3 regions of the Roseovarius ramblicola genome follow, and region 1 is predicted to be linked to each of the others. Evidence: riboswitches for the same ligand, from Rfam matches in the RefSeq annotation. Region 1 holds a riboswitch; each other region holds the start of a gene.
The links. A riboswitch is a leader RNA that binds a small molecule or an ion and turns the genes downstream of it on or off. The one in region 1 is predicted to bind thiamine pyrophosphate.
Positions count from the first base shown of each region.

Region 2: linked by a shared signal. The riboswitch ahead of thiC (phosphomethylpyrimidine synthase ThiC) and the one ahead of thiD (bifunctional hydroxymethylpyrimidine kinase/phosphomethylpyrimidine kinase) in region 1 are both predicted to bind thiamine pyrophosphate.
Region 3: linked by a shared signal. The riboswitch ahead of ACFFU4_RS05665 (ABC transporter ATP-binding protein) and the one ahead of thiD (bifunctional hydroxymethylpyrimidine kinase/phosphomethylpyrimidine kinase) in region 1 are both predicted to bind thiamine pyrophosphate.

Region 1 is NZ_JBHMEC010000008.1:258,631-262,834, forward strand. It holds gene ACFFU4_RS04765 (D-2-hydroxyacid dehydrogenase) at 1-600, opposite strand, end outside; gene ACFFU4_RS04770 (MmgE/PrpD family protein) at 597-1,964, opposite strand; TPP riboswitch at 2,089-2,193, shown strand; gene thiD (bifunctional hydroxymethylpyrimidine kinase/phosphomethylpyrimidine kinase) at 2,241-3,035, shown strand; gene ACFFU4_RS04780 (FAD-dependent oxidoreductase) at 3,032-4,018, shown strand; gene thiS (sulfur carrier protein ThiS) at 4,002-4,199, shown strand; gene ACFFU4_RS04790 (thiazole synthase) at 4,201-4,204, shown strand, end outside.
Region 2 is NZ_JBHMEC010000003.1:51,246-55,449, reverse strand. It holds gene ACFFU4_RS01855 (sulfite exporter TauE/SafE family protein) at 1-117, shown strand, start outside; gene ACFFU4_RS01850 (TIGR02186 family protein) at 117-872, shown strand; gene ACFFU4_RS01845 (NAD-dependent epimerase/dehydratase family protein) at 893-1,771, opposite strand; TPP riboswitch at 1,908-2,028, shown strand; gene thiC (phosphomethylpyrimidine synthase ThiC) at 2,137-3,951, shown strand; gene rplT (50S ribosomal protein L20) at 4,018-4,204, opposite strand, start outside.
Region 3 is NZ_JBHMEC010000009.1:57,928-62,131, reverse strand. It holds gene ACFFU4_RS05675 (Shedu immune nuclease family protein) at 1-649, opposite strand, end outside; gene ACFFU4_RS05670 (ABC transporter permease) at 820-1,563, opposite strand; gene ACFFU4_RS05665 (ABC transporter ATP-binding protein) at 1,560-2,300, opposite strand; TPP riboswitch at 2,339-2,438, opposite strand; gene ACFFU4_RS05660 (heme NO-binding domain-containing protein) at 2,537-3,139, shown strand; gene ACFFU4_RS05655 (diguanylate cyclase domain-containing protein) at 3,136-4,204, shown strand, end outside.

The DNA.
Region 1 (4,204 bases):
CGCCTTGCCCCAGAGCCCCGGCAGCGCATCGGCGGGGTGCACCTCGTCCACGTTCTCCATCGGTTGCGGCCGGGCGCGGGTACCGATCACCTTCATGCCGAAGGCCCTGGCCCGCGCTGCCACCGCCTGACCAGTATGGCCCAGCCCCACGATCAGCAGTGTCTTGCCCTTGAGCGGGGTCATCAGCCGCGTGCGCTCCCAGTGTCGCGCAACGCGGTCGGCGGCCATCCCGTCGATATCGAGCGTGAAATGCAGCACCGCGCCGAGTACGTATTCAGCGATCATCGGGGCGGCGACCCCGGCGGCGTTGCTGACCGTGACCGCGCCGGCATCCCACGGCGTCAGATGATCCACCCCGGCCCCGCCCACGGCGATCCAGCGCGGGCCGTGCGCGCCGAGCAGCGCCTCGCGCGGATAGCCCTCGCGCCCGCGGAAGGCGACGGAATAGGCGATATCGGGCCGGAACTCCGCCAGCACCGCACCCAGCCCCTCGTAATCGTCATGCCCGCGCGCCTCGATCCCCGGCGCTGCCTCGGCCAGCCGTTCAAGCATCGGGGCGGGATCGCTGGTGTGGACGAGAATGCGAGGGGCGTTGGTCATGGCCTGTCCGGTTCGGGGTATACGAGCCCGGCAAGCTGCGAGAATTCCGCGCCCTGGTCAAGCAGCCGCTCGCGCATCTCCCACAGCGCGCCGATCCGCACCTCCGAGAGCGCCCTCCCGGCCATCACCGACAGCTTGGCGCGGATATCGGCCACCGGCATCGGTGCCTCCGGCCCGCCGCGCGCGTTGCAATCGCCCGAACGGATCACCCGCCCGCCCTTCAGCCGCGCGGTCACGTCAGACCACCGCCCCTCGGGGAACCGCGCGGAATGGCGCGGCTCCCCGCGCACGGTGATGCGGGCAAGCATGGCCGCGACACGCGGGTCGCGCAGCGCATCGCCGGTGATCTCTGTCGGCCCGAGGCGACCGTGCACGAGATACGCCGCCAACGCGAAACCGAGCGAATACTGCGCCTCGCTCGTGGTCTCGGGCATCCCCGGAAACAGCGCGGCGGATTGCGCGAAGGTGCCCACCTCCAGCGTCTCGATCTGATCCGGGCTAACGCCCTGTTCCCCGACCAGCACCCGAAGACATTCCAGCGCGCCGTGCGCCCAGCGGCAGATCGGGTATGGCTTGATGTAGTTGCGCACCACCGTCCAGTCACGGCCCAGATCGGCCCAGACATGCGCCACTTCCGGCCCCTCGACGGTGATCGCCGGTGCGCCGGTAAAGCCACGTTCGGCCTGTAACAGAGACGAAATTCCGACCAACGCCCCCATGCCCGAGCCGTCATGCAGCATCGTGGGGCTTGCGATCTCGCGCATCATCTGGCTGCGCGGTCCGTGATACTCGGCGATGCCCAGCGCGTGGCGCAGGGCCTCCGCGTCACAGCCCCGCAAATGTGCCCCCAACGCCGCCACGCCCAGCGCGTTCCACGCGCCGGAGGTGTGATAATCGCTCACCGTGGCATGCAGCGCGACAGCGGCGCGCGCCGCCACCTCGTAGCCCATGGCAAGTGCGGTCAGCGCCTGCCGCCCGGTCAGATCGGTGCGCTGTTCCGCAAAGGCAAAAAGCGCGGGCACCAGCGCGCAGCCGATATGCCCCTTGGTGGCGTTCAACCCGTCATGCGCATCGAGATTGTCGATCTGCGTCGCCAGTGCCCAGGCCGCCCCCGGCATGGCACAGCGCCGCCCGTCAAACAGCAGCGTCGCACGGTGATCCTCGCGCACCGCCCCGTGGAAATCGCAGGCGAAGTCGCGTGTGATCCGCCCCGGATCGAGCGTGGCCGCGCCTGCCGCCACGCCCAACGTGTCGATGAGCAGCGTCGCGGTCTGCGCCAACACGTCTTCGGGCACTGGCAGGGCGGGATCCAAGGCGAACCGTGCGATGGGCGCGAACTGGCTCGAGTCGGCAACGTTGGACATGCTCGCACCTCCGGGTGTCATGTCCCATCCTGCCCGTGGGGGCCGACGGTGTGCGTGTGATTTGCGACATATCCTGTCCTGCTTTGCCCCCTTGCGAGCGCCCGGTGCCGCTGTTACCTCTTGGGTAACTCCGTTGGGGTGCCCGGGATGCACGGGCTGAGAGGCGATGCGCCAACCCATCGAACCTGATCCGGTTGAGACCGGCGTAGGGAACGGACCGTCGCACGCCTCGCGCGCCCCCCGTCCGTTCCCCGCATAGACCGAGAGGAACGGCAGATGGTTGCCACAGCTTTGACAATCGCAGGCTCCGACAGCGGTGGCGGCGCGGGCATTCAGGCCGATCTCAAGACCTTCTCGGCGCTGGACGTCTACAGTGCGAGTGTGATCACCGCCGTGACCGCGCAAAATACCTGCGCCGTCACCGATGTGCACCCGATTCCCAACACCACCGTCGCGGCGCAGATCGCAGCGGTTCTGGGCGATATCAGGGTCGATTCCATCAAGATCGGCATGCTGGGCGATGCCGCGCTGATCGAGACGGTGGCGCAGGCGCTCGAGGGATACCGCGGCCCCGTGGTGCTCGACCCGGTGATGGTGGCGAAATCCGGTGCCCGGCTCTTGCCTGATGCGGCGCGCGCGGCACTGATCGCGCATCTGCTGCCGCGTGCCGACCTGCTGACGCCAAACCTGCCCGAGGCGGCGGCGCTGTTGGGCTGTGCCGAGGCCTTGAATGATGCCGAGATGCAGGATCAAGGCGCGCGGCTGCGCGAGATGGGTGCTAGGGCAGTGCTGATGAAAGGTGGGCACGGGCAGGGCGAGACCTGCACGGATTGGCTCATCACGGAGGAGATCATGCGCCTCGACGCCCCCCGCATCGCCACCCGCAACACCCACGGCACCGGCTGCACGCTCTCCTCGGCCATCGCGGCAGGGCTAGCTAAGGGACTAACCTTGCCAAAAGCGGTTGAGGCCGCCCATGGCTGGCTGCACCGCGCGATCCTGGCCGCCGACGCGTTGGAGATCGGACAAGGGCACGGCCCGGTGCATCATTTTCACGAGGTCTGGACATGACCGAGACCGTCACCATTCGCGGCGCGGGCATTGTCGGCCTGTGCGTGGCCACCGAACTCATGAACCGGGGCATCGCCGTCACCCTGCGCGATCCCGCACCATCGCCGGGCGCGCATGGCTGTTCGTGGTGGGCCGGCGGCATGCTCGCGCCCTTCTGCGAGGGCTTTACCGCCGAAGAGCCTGTGGTGCGGCTGGGCCAACAGGCGGCCGATTGGTGGCAGGCGCAGGGCGTCGAGGTGATCCGGCGCGGCTCGCTGGTGTTGACGCTGGAGCGCGACCGCCGCGAACTCGATCAATTCGCCCGGCGCACCACCGGGCACAGGCTGATCACAGGTAAGGATTTGGCCGAGTTAGAGCCACATCTGGCTGATCGCCACGACTGCGCGCTCTACTTCGGAGACGAGGCGCATATCGACCCGCGCGCCGCGCTGATGCACTTGCGCAACCGCTTGGAACAGGCGGGCGCACGGTTCGAGCAGAGTGACGCCGCGCCCGATGGCCCGGTGATCGACTGTCGTGGCCTCGCCGCACAAGACAGCCTGCCCGACCTGCGCGGCGTCAAGGGTGAGATGGTGGTGCTGCGCAGCCGCGATGTGACCCTGACACGGCCCGTTCGCCTTCTGCACCCCCGCTTTCCGCTCTATATCGTGCCGCGCGGCAACGGCGTTTTCATGCTGGGCGCGACGCAGATCGAGAGCGAGGAACGCAACCGCGCCTCGGCCCGGTCGGTGATGGAACTGCTCTCGGCGGCCTATGCGCTGCACCCGGCCTTTGGCGAGGCCGAAGTGCTGGAGATCGGAGCGGACGCGCGCCCGGCCTTTCCCGACAACCTGCCGCGCGTCATCCGCAGGGGCGAGACCATTCATGTCAACGGCCTCTTTCGCCACGGCTTCCTGTTGTCACCTGCGGTGGCGCGGATGACCGTCGGGCTGATGACGCGCGACAATGAAAAACCGGAGTTTGTCCATGAAGATCACGGTTAACGGAACCGCACAGGAGACCGCCGCCGAGACCCTCAAGGCGCTGCTGATCGAGCTGGGCTACGGCGAGGCCAAGGTCGCGACGGCGCTGAATGAGACTTTCGTTCCTGCCGCTCTCAGGCCGGAACAGAGACTGAATGACGGGGACCGCGTGGAGATCGTGACCCCCCGGCAAGGGGGCTGACATGC
Region 2 (4,204 bases), on a different contig from region 1:
CAACTGCGTATCCTGCTGGCGGTCATGGTGCTCGTGGTCTGCGGCAAGCTGGCCTTTGATCTGCTGGTGATGCCGTCCGAGCTCTATTCCATCGCCTCCGGCGCGGGGGGGCATTGATGCTGCGTCTCGCGCTCCTGCTGATTCTCGCCGCCCTGCCCCTGCGCGCCGAGGAGGTGGTGCTGGGCCTGTCGCGGGACCGGGTGGCGATCACCGCCACGTTCGAGGGGTCGGATATCCTGATCTTCGGCGCGGTCAAGCGCGAGGCCCCGATATCGGAGGTGCCGCTCGATGTGGTGATCACCGTGGCCGGCCCGTCACAGCCGGTGACGGTGCGCCGCAAGGAGCGCGTGCTCGGGATCTGGGTCAATACCGACACGGTCGATCTCGACGCCGCACCCACCTTCTATGCCGTGGCCACGAGCGGGCCGTTCGGGCAGGTTCTGACCAATACCGAGGATTTGCGCCACCGGGTCTCCATCCCGCGCGCGATCCGCTCGGTCGGGGCGGCGAGCATGGCCGCCGATGTCGAGAGCTTTACCGACGCGCTCATCCGCATCCGCGAGCGGCAGAATGCCTATCAACTGTTGGAAAACGCCGTCGCCCTCGACGAGCAGACGTTGTTTCGCACCGCGATCAGCCTGCCCGCGAACCTCACCGAGGGGGCCTACAGAACGCGGATTTTTCTCACCCGCGAGGGGCGTGTGGTGTCACAGTTCGAGACGGTGATCGACGTGCGCAAGGTGGGGCTGGAGCGCTGGCTCTTTACCCTGTCGCGGCAGCAGCCGCTGGCCTATGGGCTGATGTCTCTGGCGATCGCCATCGCCGCGGGCTGGGGGGCCTCGGCGGCGTTCCGGGCGCTGCGGCGGAACTGAGACACGCGGGCGAAGGGCGCTCAGGCGACACCCGCCGCGCGCCATTGGCGCACCATCTCTGCCGGTGTGCTGTCGCCGGGGGCGAACCGGTGCAGTGCGGCGAGGCGGCGGCAATCGAGGGTGATGTGCTGATGCGCGCCCTGGGGTGCGGGGCGCGTTTCGATGCGCGCGCCCGCCGCCTTTGCCAGCGCCGTCATCGTCACCGGGCGCGGTGCTGCGATGTTGAGCACCCTGGGCAGGGGCCCAGGGTGGCGGCAGAGCGTGGCGAGCACCATGGCGAGAGTCGTCGGACCGATATAAGAACGCACCGGCCCGCCGCCATCGGCGAAGCGGTCGATCACCACCGCCCCACCCGGCCCGGCGCGCACTGCGTTGCGCAGCAGTGCATCCGCCCCCGCCACGTTGCCGATGCGCATCGCGCAGATGTCGAGGCCGCGCGCGCGCCACGGGGCGCAGGCGGCCTCCATCTCCTGCTTGGCGGTGCCGTAGGCGTTGACCGGCGCGGGAGGGGCGTCCTCGCCGAAGGGCGCGCCGCCGTCCCCGCCATAGACCGCCGAGGAGGAGGCCAGCAGCACGCGCGGCACGCCCGCAGCCACGCTCGCGTCGAGCGTGGCCTCGGCCAGCGCGGTGTTGAGCGACAGGTCGCGCCCCGGCCCCGGCGTGATGCCCGCGAGCGCCACGATCGCTGCCGGGCGGCGGCCCGTCTCCGCGATATGGTCGAGGAGCGCGCCCGGCCCGTCGAGCGGATTCCACGCCAGCGCGCCCTGCGGGGCCGCACGGCGGTATTGCGGGAGGAGCGCGAGGCCGGGGACCACGTCCTGCCAGCAGGCGCACAGCATCCGACCGACGCGGCCCGAAGCCCCGGTGAGAAGGATGGATGTGTCCGCCTTGTCGGTCATTCCCGGCCCGTCCGTTCGCTTGGATGCCGGGCCCGCCCGGGCATTCGCCCCCACCTGTCTAGCAAGCGACGTGGCGCACCGACAAGAGAGGCGTGCGGGGACGATGCTTGCCCCGGACATGGGTATCGTCTAGCGTCCGGTCTTGCAGGGGAGTCCCGCCTTGGGGACTGAGAGGCTGACAGGTGGTGACACCGGTGAGGCGACCCTTTGAACCTGACCCAGTTGATACTGGCGTAGGAAGCTGAGGAACCGCGCGCCTGCTGGTGGTCTGCCGGTTCCGAACCGGGGTCGCGACCTGTGCCCCGATGCTCCCCGGCCACGGCTCATCTGGTCTCTTTGGCACCGTGCAACGAGGAGCACCAAGCATGACCATCCCCACCAATGACATCGCCCCCAGCGTGACCACCGGCCCCTTGCCCGCGTCGCGCAAGACATACGTTGCAGGCGCGCTGCACCCCGATATCCGCGTGCCGATGCGCGAGATTGCGACCCATCCCACGGCGGGCGAAGGGCCGCTGCCGGTCTATGACAGTTCGGGGCCCTATACCGACCCCGAGGCCGTGATCGACGTGGCCAGTGGCCTGCCGCCCCTGCGGCGCGACTGGATCATGGCGCGCGGCGATGTGGCGGGGTATGCGGGCCGCCATGTGAAGCCCGAGGATAACGGCTTTGTCTCGGGTGAGAGGCTGGTGGTGGAATTTCCGGTGCGGGCGCAGCCCCTGCGCGGCACCGGCGGTGCAGCACCCACGCAACTGGCCTATGCCCGTGCCGGGATCATCACGCCCGAGATGGAATTCGTGGCGATCCGCGAGAACCAGTTGCGTGAGGCGGGACCGGTGACGCGCGACGGCAACGACTGGGGGGCGAGCATTCCCGACCATGTGACCCCCGAATTCGTCCGGTCCGAAATCGCGGCGGGCCGTGCCATCATCCCCGCCAACATCAACCACCCCGAGCTTGAGCCGATGATCATCGGGCGCAATTTCCTGGTGAAGGTCAACGCCAACATGGGCACCTCCGCCGTCACCTCCTCGATGGAGGAGGAGGTGGAAAAGCTGGTCTGGGCGATCCGCTGGGGGGCCGATACGGTGATGGACCTCTCCACGGGACGCAACATCCACAACACCCGCGAGTGGATCATTCGCAATAGCCCCGTCCCCATCGGCACCGTGCCGATCTATCAGGCGCTGGAAAAGGTGAACGGCGTCGCCGAGGACCTGACATGGGAGGTGTTTCGCGACACGCTGATCGAGCAGGCGGAGCAGGGGGTGGATTACTTTACCATCCACGCGGGCGTGCGCCTGCACATGGTGCCGATGACGGTGGAGCGGGTGACGGGGATCGTCTCGCGCGGCGGCTCAATCATGGCCAAGTGGTGCCTGCATCATCACCGCGAGAGCTTTCTTTACGAGCATTTCGAGGAAATCTGCGACATCTGCCGCCAATATGACGTGAGCTTTTCGCTGGGCGACGGGCTGCGCCCCGGTTCCATCTCCGATGCCAACGACGCCGCGCAGTTTGCCGAGTTGGAGACGCTGGGGGAGCTGACGAAAATCGCCTGGGCCAGGGATTGCCAGGTGATGATCGAGGGGCCGGGCCATGTCGCCATGCACAAGATCAAGGAGAACATGGATAAACAGTTGGAATGCTGCCATGAGGCACCGTTCTACACGCTGGGGCCGCTGACCACCGATATCGCGCCCGTCTATGACCATATCACCAGCGGCATCGGGGCGGCGATGATCGGCTGGTTCGGTTGCGCGATGCTGTGCTACGTCACGCCCAAGGAACATCTGGGCCTGCCCGACCGCGACGACGTGAAAACCGGGGTGATCACCTACAAGATCGCGGCTCACGCCGCCGATCTGGCCAAGGGCCTGCCGGGCGCGCAGCGGCGCGATGATGCGCTGAGCCGCGCGCGCTTCGAGTTCCGCTGGGAGGATCAGTTCAACCTCTCGCTCGATCCCGAGACGGCGCGCGATTTCCACGATCAGACCCTGCCCAAGGAGGCGCACAAGGTGGCGCATTTCTGCTCGATGTGCGGGCCGAAATTCTGCTCGATGAAGATCAGCCACGACATCCGCGCCGAGGCGCAGAAAGAGGGGATGGCGACGATGGCCGAGAAGTACCGTGAAGGCGGCGACCTCTACGTGCCGGTTGATAGTGGCGAAGACGGCTAAAACGGAAAACGCCGCCCGGGATGATCCCCGGGCGGCGCCTGTCCTGTCCCTCGCGTGCGACCGGCGTCAGGCCGCGAGCGCGCGCTTTGCCTGATCGACGATGGCGGCAAAGGCCGCCGGCTCGTGCACGGCGAGATCGGCGAGCACCTTGCGATCCACCTCGACACCGGCGAGGCTGAGCCCGTTGATGAAGCGCGAATAGGTCAGCGATTCGTCCTGTGCGCGCACGGCGGCGTTGATCCGCTGGATCCAC
Region 3 (4,204 bases), on a different contig from region 1:
AGACCCACTGCTCGCGCTCGAAGAAATCCTGCCATTGTCCTTCGGCCCAGTCACCCGTTCGAAGGTGAGCTTCGAAAGCTTCTAAACCCTGCCTGCGACCCAACAGTACATTGATCTCCTCCAGCGTCAGAGTGGAACGCAACCCCTCAAGAAAGGTATCTCGCTGCGCTTCATCCATATGCCGTATGCGCTCGACAATGCCGCGCTCTGAGGCATCTATGATGGTCTTTGGGCCTTCCTGCTTAGAGATGTCCTGTATTTGGAAGTTTTCTTCATTCGATAGGTCCACAAACTCGATCTGACGAAGGAACGCCACAAGTCGCGTAAGCTCGTCGCCACGAAAAGTGAATTCTTCCTTTTCATAACCTTGAATCCAATCGTTCGCCCGAGACTGATAAGTCTGCAATGAAACTCTGCGGATTCGTTTGTCGTCCTGAGTTACAAGTGCCGTTACCTGCGTCTTCCGCTTCTCTCCCGTAAGCCGCAAGCACATCGCCCCCTCAATCTCACCGAAGTGAATACTATCTGATCCCTCAAGAACCATGCGGACATGTCGAACACGCTCTGTGTTCTGCTCATTGAATTTGAAGACCTTAGAAAGGTAGGTCTTACCCGCTTTCCTAAGTTTGAAAAAACGCTCATCATCCATAGTGCAGTAGCTTATGCAAATCTCAAATCGACGCAAGCAGCCAAGATGGCGACGACGTCAAGTTGCATGTGCAGAGCAATCCATCTACCTGCGCCTTGGGCGATTGCAGGCTAAGGGCCCCAAGCCGCCCCCAACCTTACGCCGCCCCACCCCCCCGCGGAGTCTCGCGTTCACCCCGTCGCCGACCCATCCAGCCACCGCCGACACGCCCGGTCCACGCCCATGTGCAGCAGAAGCGTGAACACCGCCAGCACGATGAGGGCGGCGAACATGAGGTCGATCTTGGCGCGGCCGTTGGCGAGCAGCATCAGGTAGCCCAGCCCCTTGGAGGCCCCCACCCATTCGCCGATGATTGCGCCGATGGGGGCGTAGACGGCGGCGAGCCGCAGGCCCGAGGCAAAGCCGGGCAGGGCGGCGGGGACGCGGATATGCCACATCAGGCGCGGGCCGTTGGCGCCCATGATCCGACCCAGATCGAGCCAGTGTTGCGGCGTGCGCATCAGCGCGTCGAAAAACGACGAGGTGACCGGGAAATAGATGATCAGCAGCGCCATGGCGATCTTGGACCAGAGCCCGTAGCCCAGCCAGAGCGTCAGGATCGGCGCGAGGGCAAAGACCGGGATCGCCTGGGAGAACACCATCATCGGGCGGATCAGCCCGCGCGCCAGCGGCGAGGCGGCGAGGCCGATGGCCGAGAGCCCGCCGAGCAGCGCGCCGAGGCCCAGCCCGATCAGCACCTCGGCCACGGTGACGCCCGCGTGCCCGGCGATCAGCGCGCGGTTCAACCACAGCGCCTCGGCCACGCGGCCCGGCCCCGGCAGGATGAAGGGCGGCAGCGCGGCCAGCGTGACAAGCGCCTGCCAGAGCGCGAGCGCCAGCACTGCGGAGGCGGTGATGGCGGCGAGCCGGCTCATGCCGCCGCGCCCTGCTCGCGCAGGCGGGCGAGCAGGCGACCCTGGACTTCGAGCGTCCCGGCATCGTCCACGGGCCGGGGCACGGCGGCGGCGGGGGGCGCGACGGTCTCGATCCCGTCCGCCCCGAGGATGTGGATGGCATGGCCGAGGCGGGCGGCCTCGCCCGGATCGTGGGTGACCAAGAGCACCGTGCGCCCCGAAAGATGCCGTGCGCCCAGCTCCTGCATCTGTGCGCGGGTGCCCGCGTCGAGCGCCGAGAACGGCTCGTCGAGCAGCACGATGGGGCGGTCCTCCATCAGGGTGCGGGCGAGTGCGACGCGCTGCCGCTGGCCGCCGGAAAGGGCGTGGGGCCGTTTGTGCGCGTGCGCCGTGAGGCCGGTGCGCGCGAGGATGTCGCTGGCGCGGGCGGCATCGGGCCGGGTGCCGCGCAACCGCGCGCCGAGGGTGACGTTGGCGGTGACGTCGAGCCACGGCAGCAGGTCGGCCCCCTGCGCCATGAGCGCCACGCGCCCGGGCACCGGCATGTCGTCGGAGGCTTTGATGCTGCCGTCGAAGCGGGTCACCTCGTCGGTGCCCGCCACAAGGCGCAGGAGCGTGGTCTTGCCCACGCCCGAGGGCCCCAGAAGGCAGGTGATCCGCCCCGCCGCCGCCGCGAGCCGCAGCGGCCCGAAGAGCGGCGCGCCGCCGATCGTGGCGGTGCCGTCGATGAGGAGCGCGGGCGGCGTGGCGGCTTGCATGGCCGGTCCTTTGGTTGGGCGGGGGACAGGGCAGGCCGCTTGCGCGCGTCTCCGTTCCCTCCGCCGGTGCGAGCCGGGTCAGGTTCGATGGGTTGGCGCGGCCTCTCAGCCCCGTTCAGGGCACCCCAACGGATGGCGGCGGTGGTAGCAGGCCGCCGGTGCGCTGACAAGCGGCGCGCGTTCAGGGAATGTTAAGCTCTGGTTGCCAGACTGCGCGCACCGGCAAGGAGAGGGCCATGAACGGGCTGATCAACCGCGCGATCGCGTGCTTCGTCAGGGACAGCTACGGCGAGCCCCTGTGGCAGGAGGTGATGGCCGGCCTCGACATCGGCGAGGCCGCCTTCGAGCCGTTGATGCCCTGCGCGCCGGAGGTGACGGCGCGGCTGATCGCGGCGCTGGCGGCGCGGCTGTCGCGGGCCCCGGCGGACTTGCTGGAGGATCTGGGCACCTATCTCGTGGCGCAGCCCCGGTCCGAGGCGGTCCGGCGGCTGTTGCGCTTCGGCGGGGTCGACTTCGCCGAGTTCCTCGAATCGCTCGAGGATCTGCCCGACCGGGCGCGGCTCGCCATGTCGGATCTCGACCTGCCCGCCATCAGCCTGCACATGCAGGGTGCGGGGGTCTTTCGCGTGGAGGTGGCGCGCGTGGACGGCGCGGGGCTGCGATTCGGGCCGGTGCTGCTGGGCATGCTGCGCGCGATGGCCGACGATTACGGCGCGCTGGTGCTGCTCTATTACCGCGACGGCGATGCCACGCGCGAGATCATCGAGGTGCACCTGCTCGACCCGGCCTTTGCCGACGGGCGGGAGTTCGACCTCGCGCGCGGGCGGACCGCGCCATGAGCGGGGCGGACGCGATGATGCGCGCGCAGGCGGCGATGCTCGACCGGTTCTGTCCGATGCATGTGGTGATCGGCCCGACCGGGCGTGTCACCGGCGGTGGGCCGACGCTGGCAAGGATCGTGGCGCCCGGGGCGATGATCGGCGCGCGGTTTCTCGACCTGTTCGAGCTGACCCGGCCGCGGGCGGTGCAGGACGCGGCGGCGCTGCGCGCGCTCGACGGGGCGCGGCTGCGGCTGCGGCTGCGCGCGCACCCGCGCTATGCGCTCAAGGGGCAGATCTGCGTGCTGCCGCCCGGGGACGGCGGCGATGGCGCGGGCACGATGGTGGTCAACCTCGCCTTCGGTATCCCGGTGGTCGACGCGGTGCGCGAATTCGGCCTCAGCGGCGCGGATTTCGCGGTGACGGATCTCGCCACCGAAATGCTCTACCTGCTCGAGGCCAAGACCATGGCGATGGAAGAATCGCGCAGGCTCACCCGGCGGCTGGAGGACGCGCGGCGGGCGGCGCAGGAACAGGCGCTGACCGACACGCTCACCGGGCTGCGCAACCGGCGCGCCTTCGACGCGTTGCTGGCGCGCGCGGTAGAGGAGCGCGGGGCCTTTGCGCTACTGCATCTCGACCTCGATTTCTTCAAGCAGGTCAACGACGCCCACGGCCATGCGGCGGGCGATCTGGTGCTGCGCGTGGCGGCGCGGCGGATGCTGTCGGTGGTGCGCGGCCATGACGTGGTCGCGCGGGTCGGCGGCGACGAGTTCGCGGTCCTGCTGCCCGGGGTGGACAGCACCGGCGCGGTCGATACCGTCGCCGGGCGGCTGGTCGCGGCGCTGGAACAGCCGGTGAGCGGCGGCGCGCAGAGCTTTCGGATTTCGGCCAGCGTCGGCGCGACGCTCAGCCGCGACCACCCGGGGCGCACGGCCGACGAGGTCATGGACGCCGCCGACCGGGCGCTTTACGCCGCCAAGGCCGCCGGGCGCGGCTGTCACAGGCGCCACGGGGCGCAGGAGGCGGACCCGGCCATGCCGGCCGGGACCGGTGCGGACGGGGGCGGCACGGCAACGGCGGGCC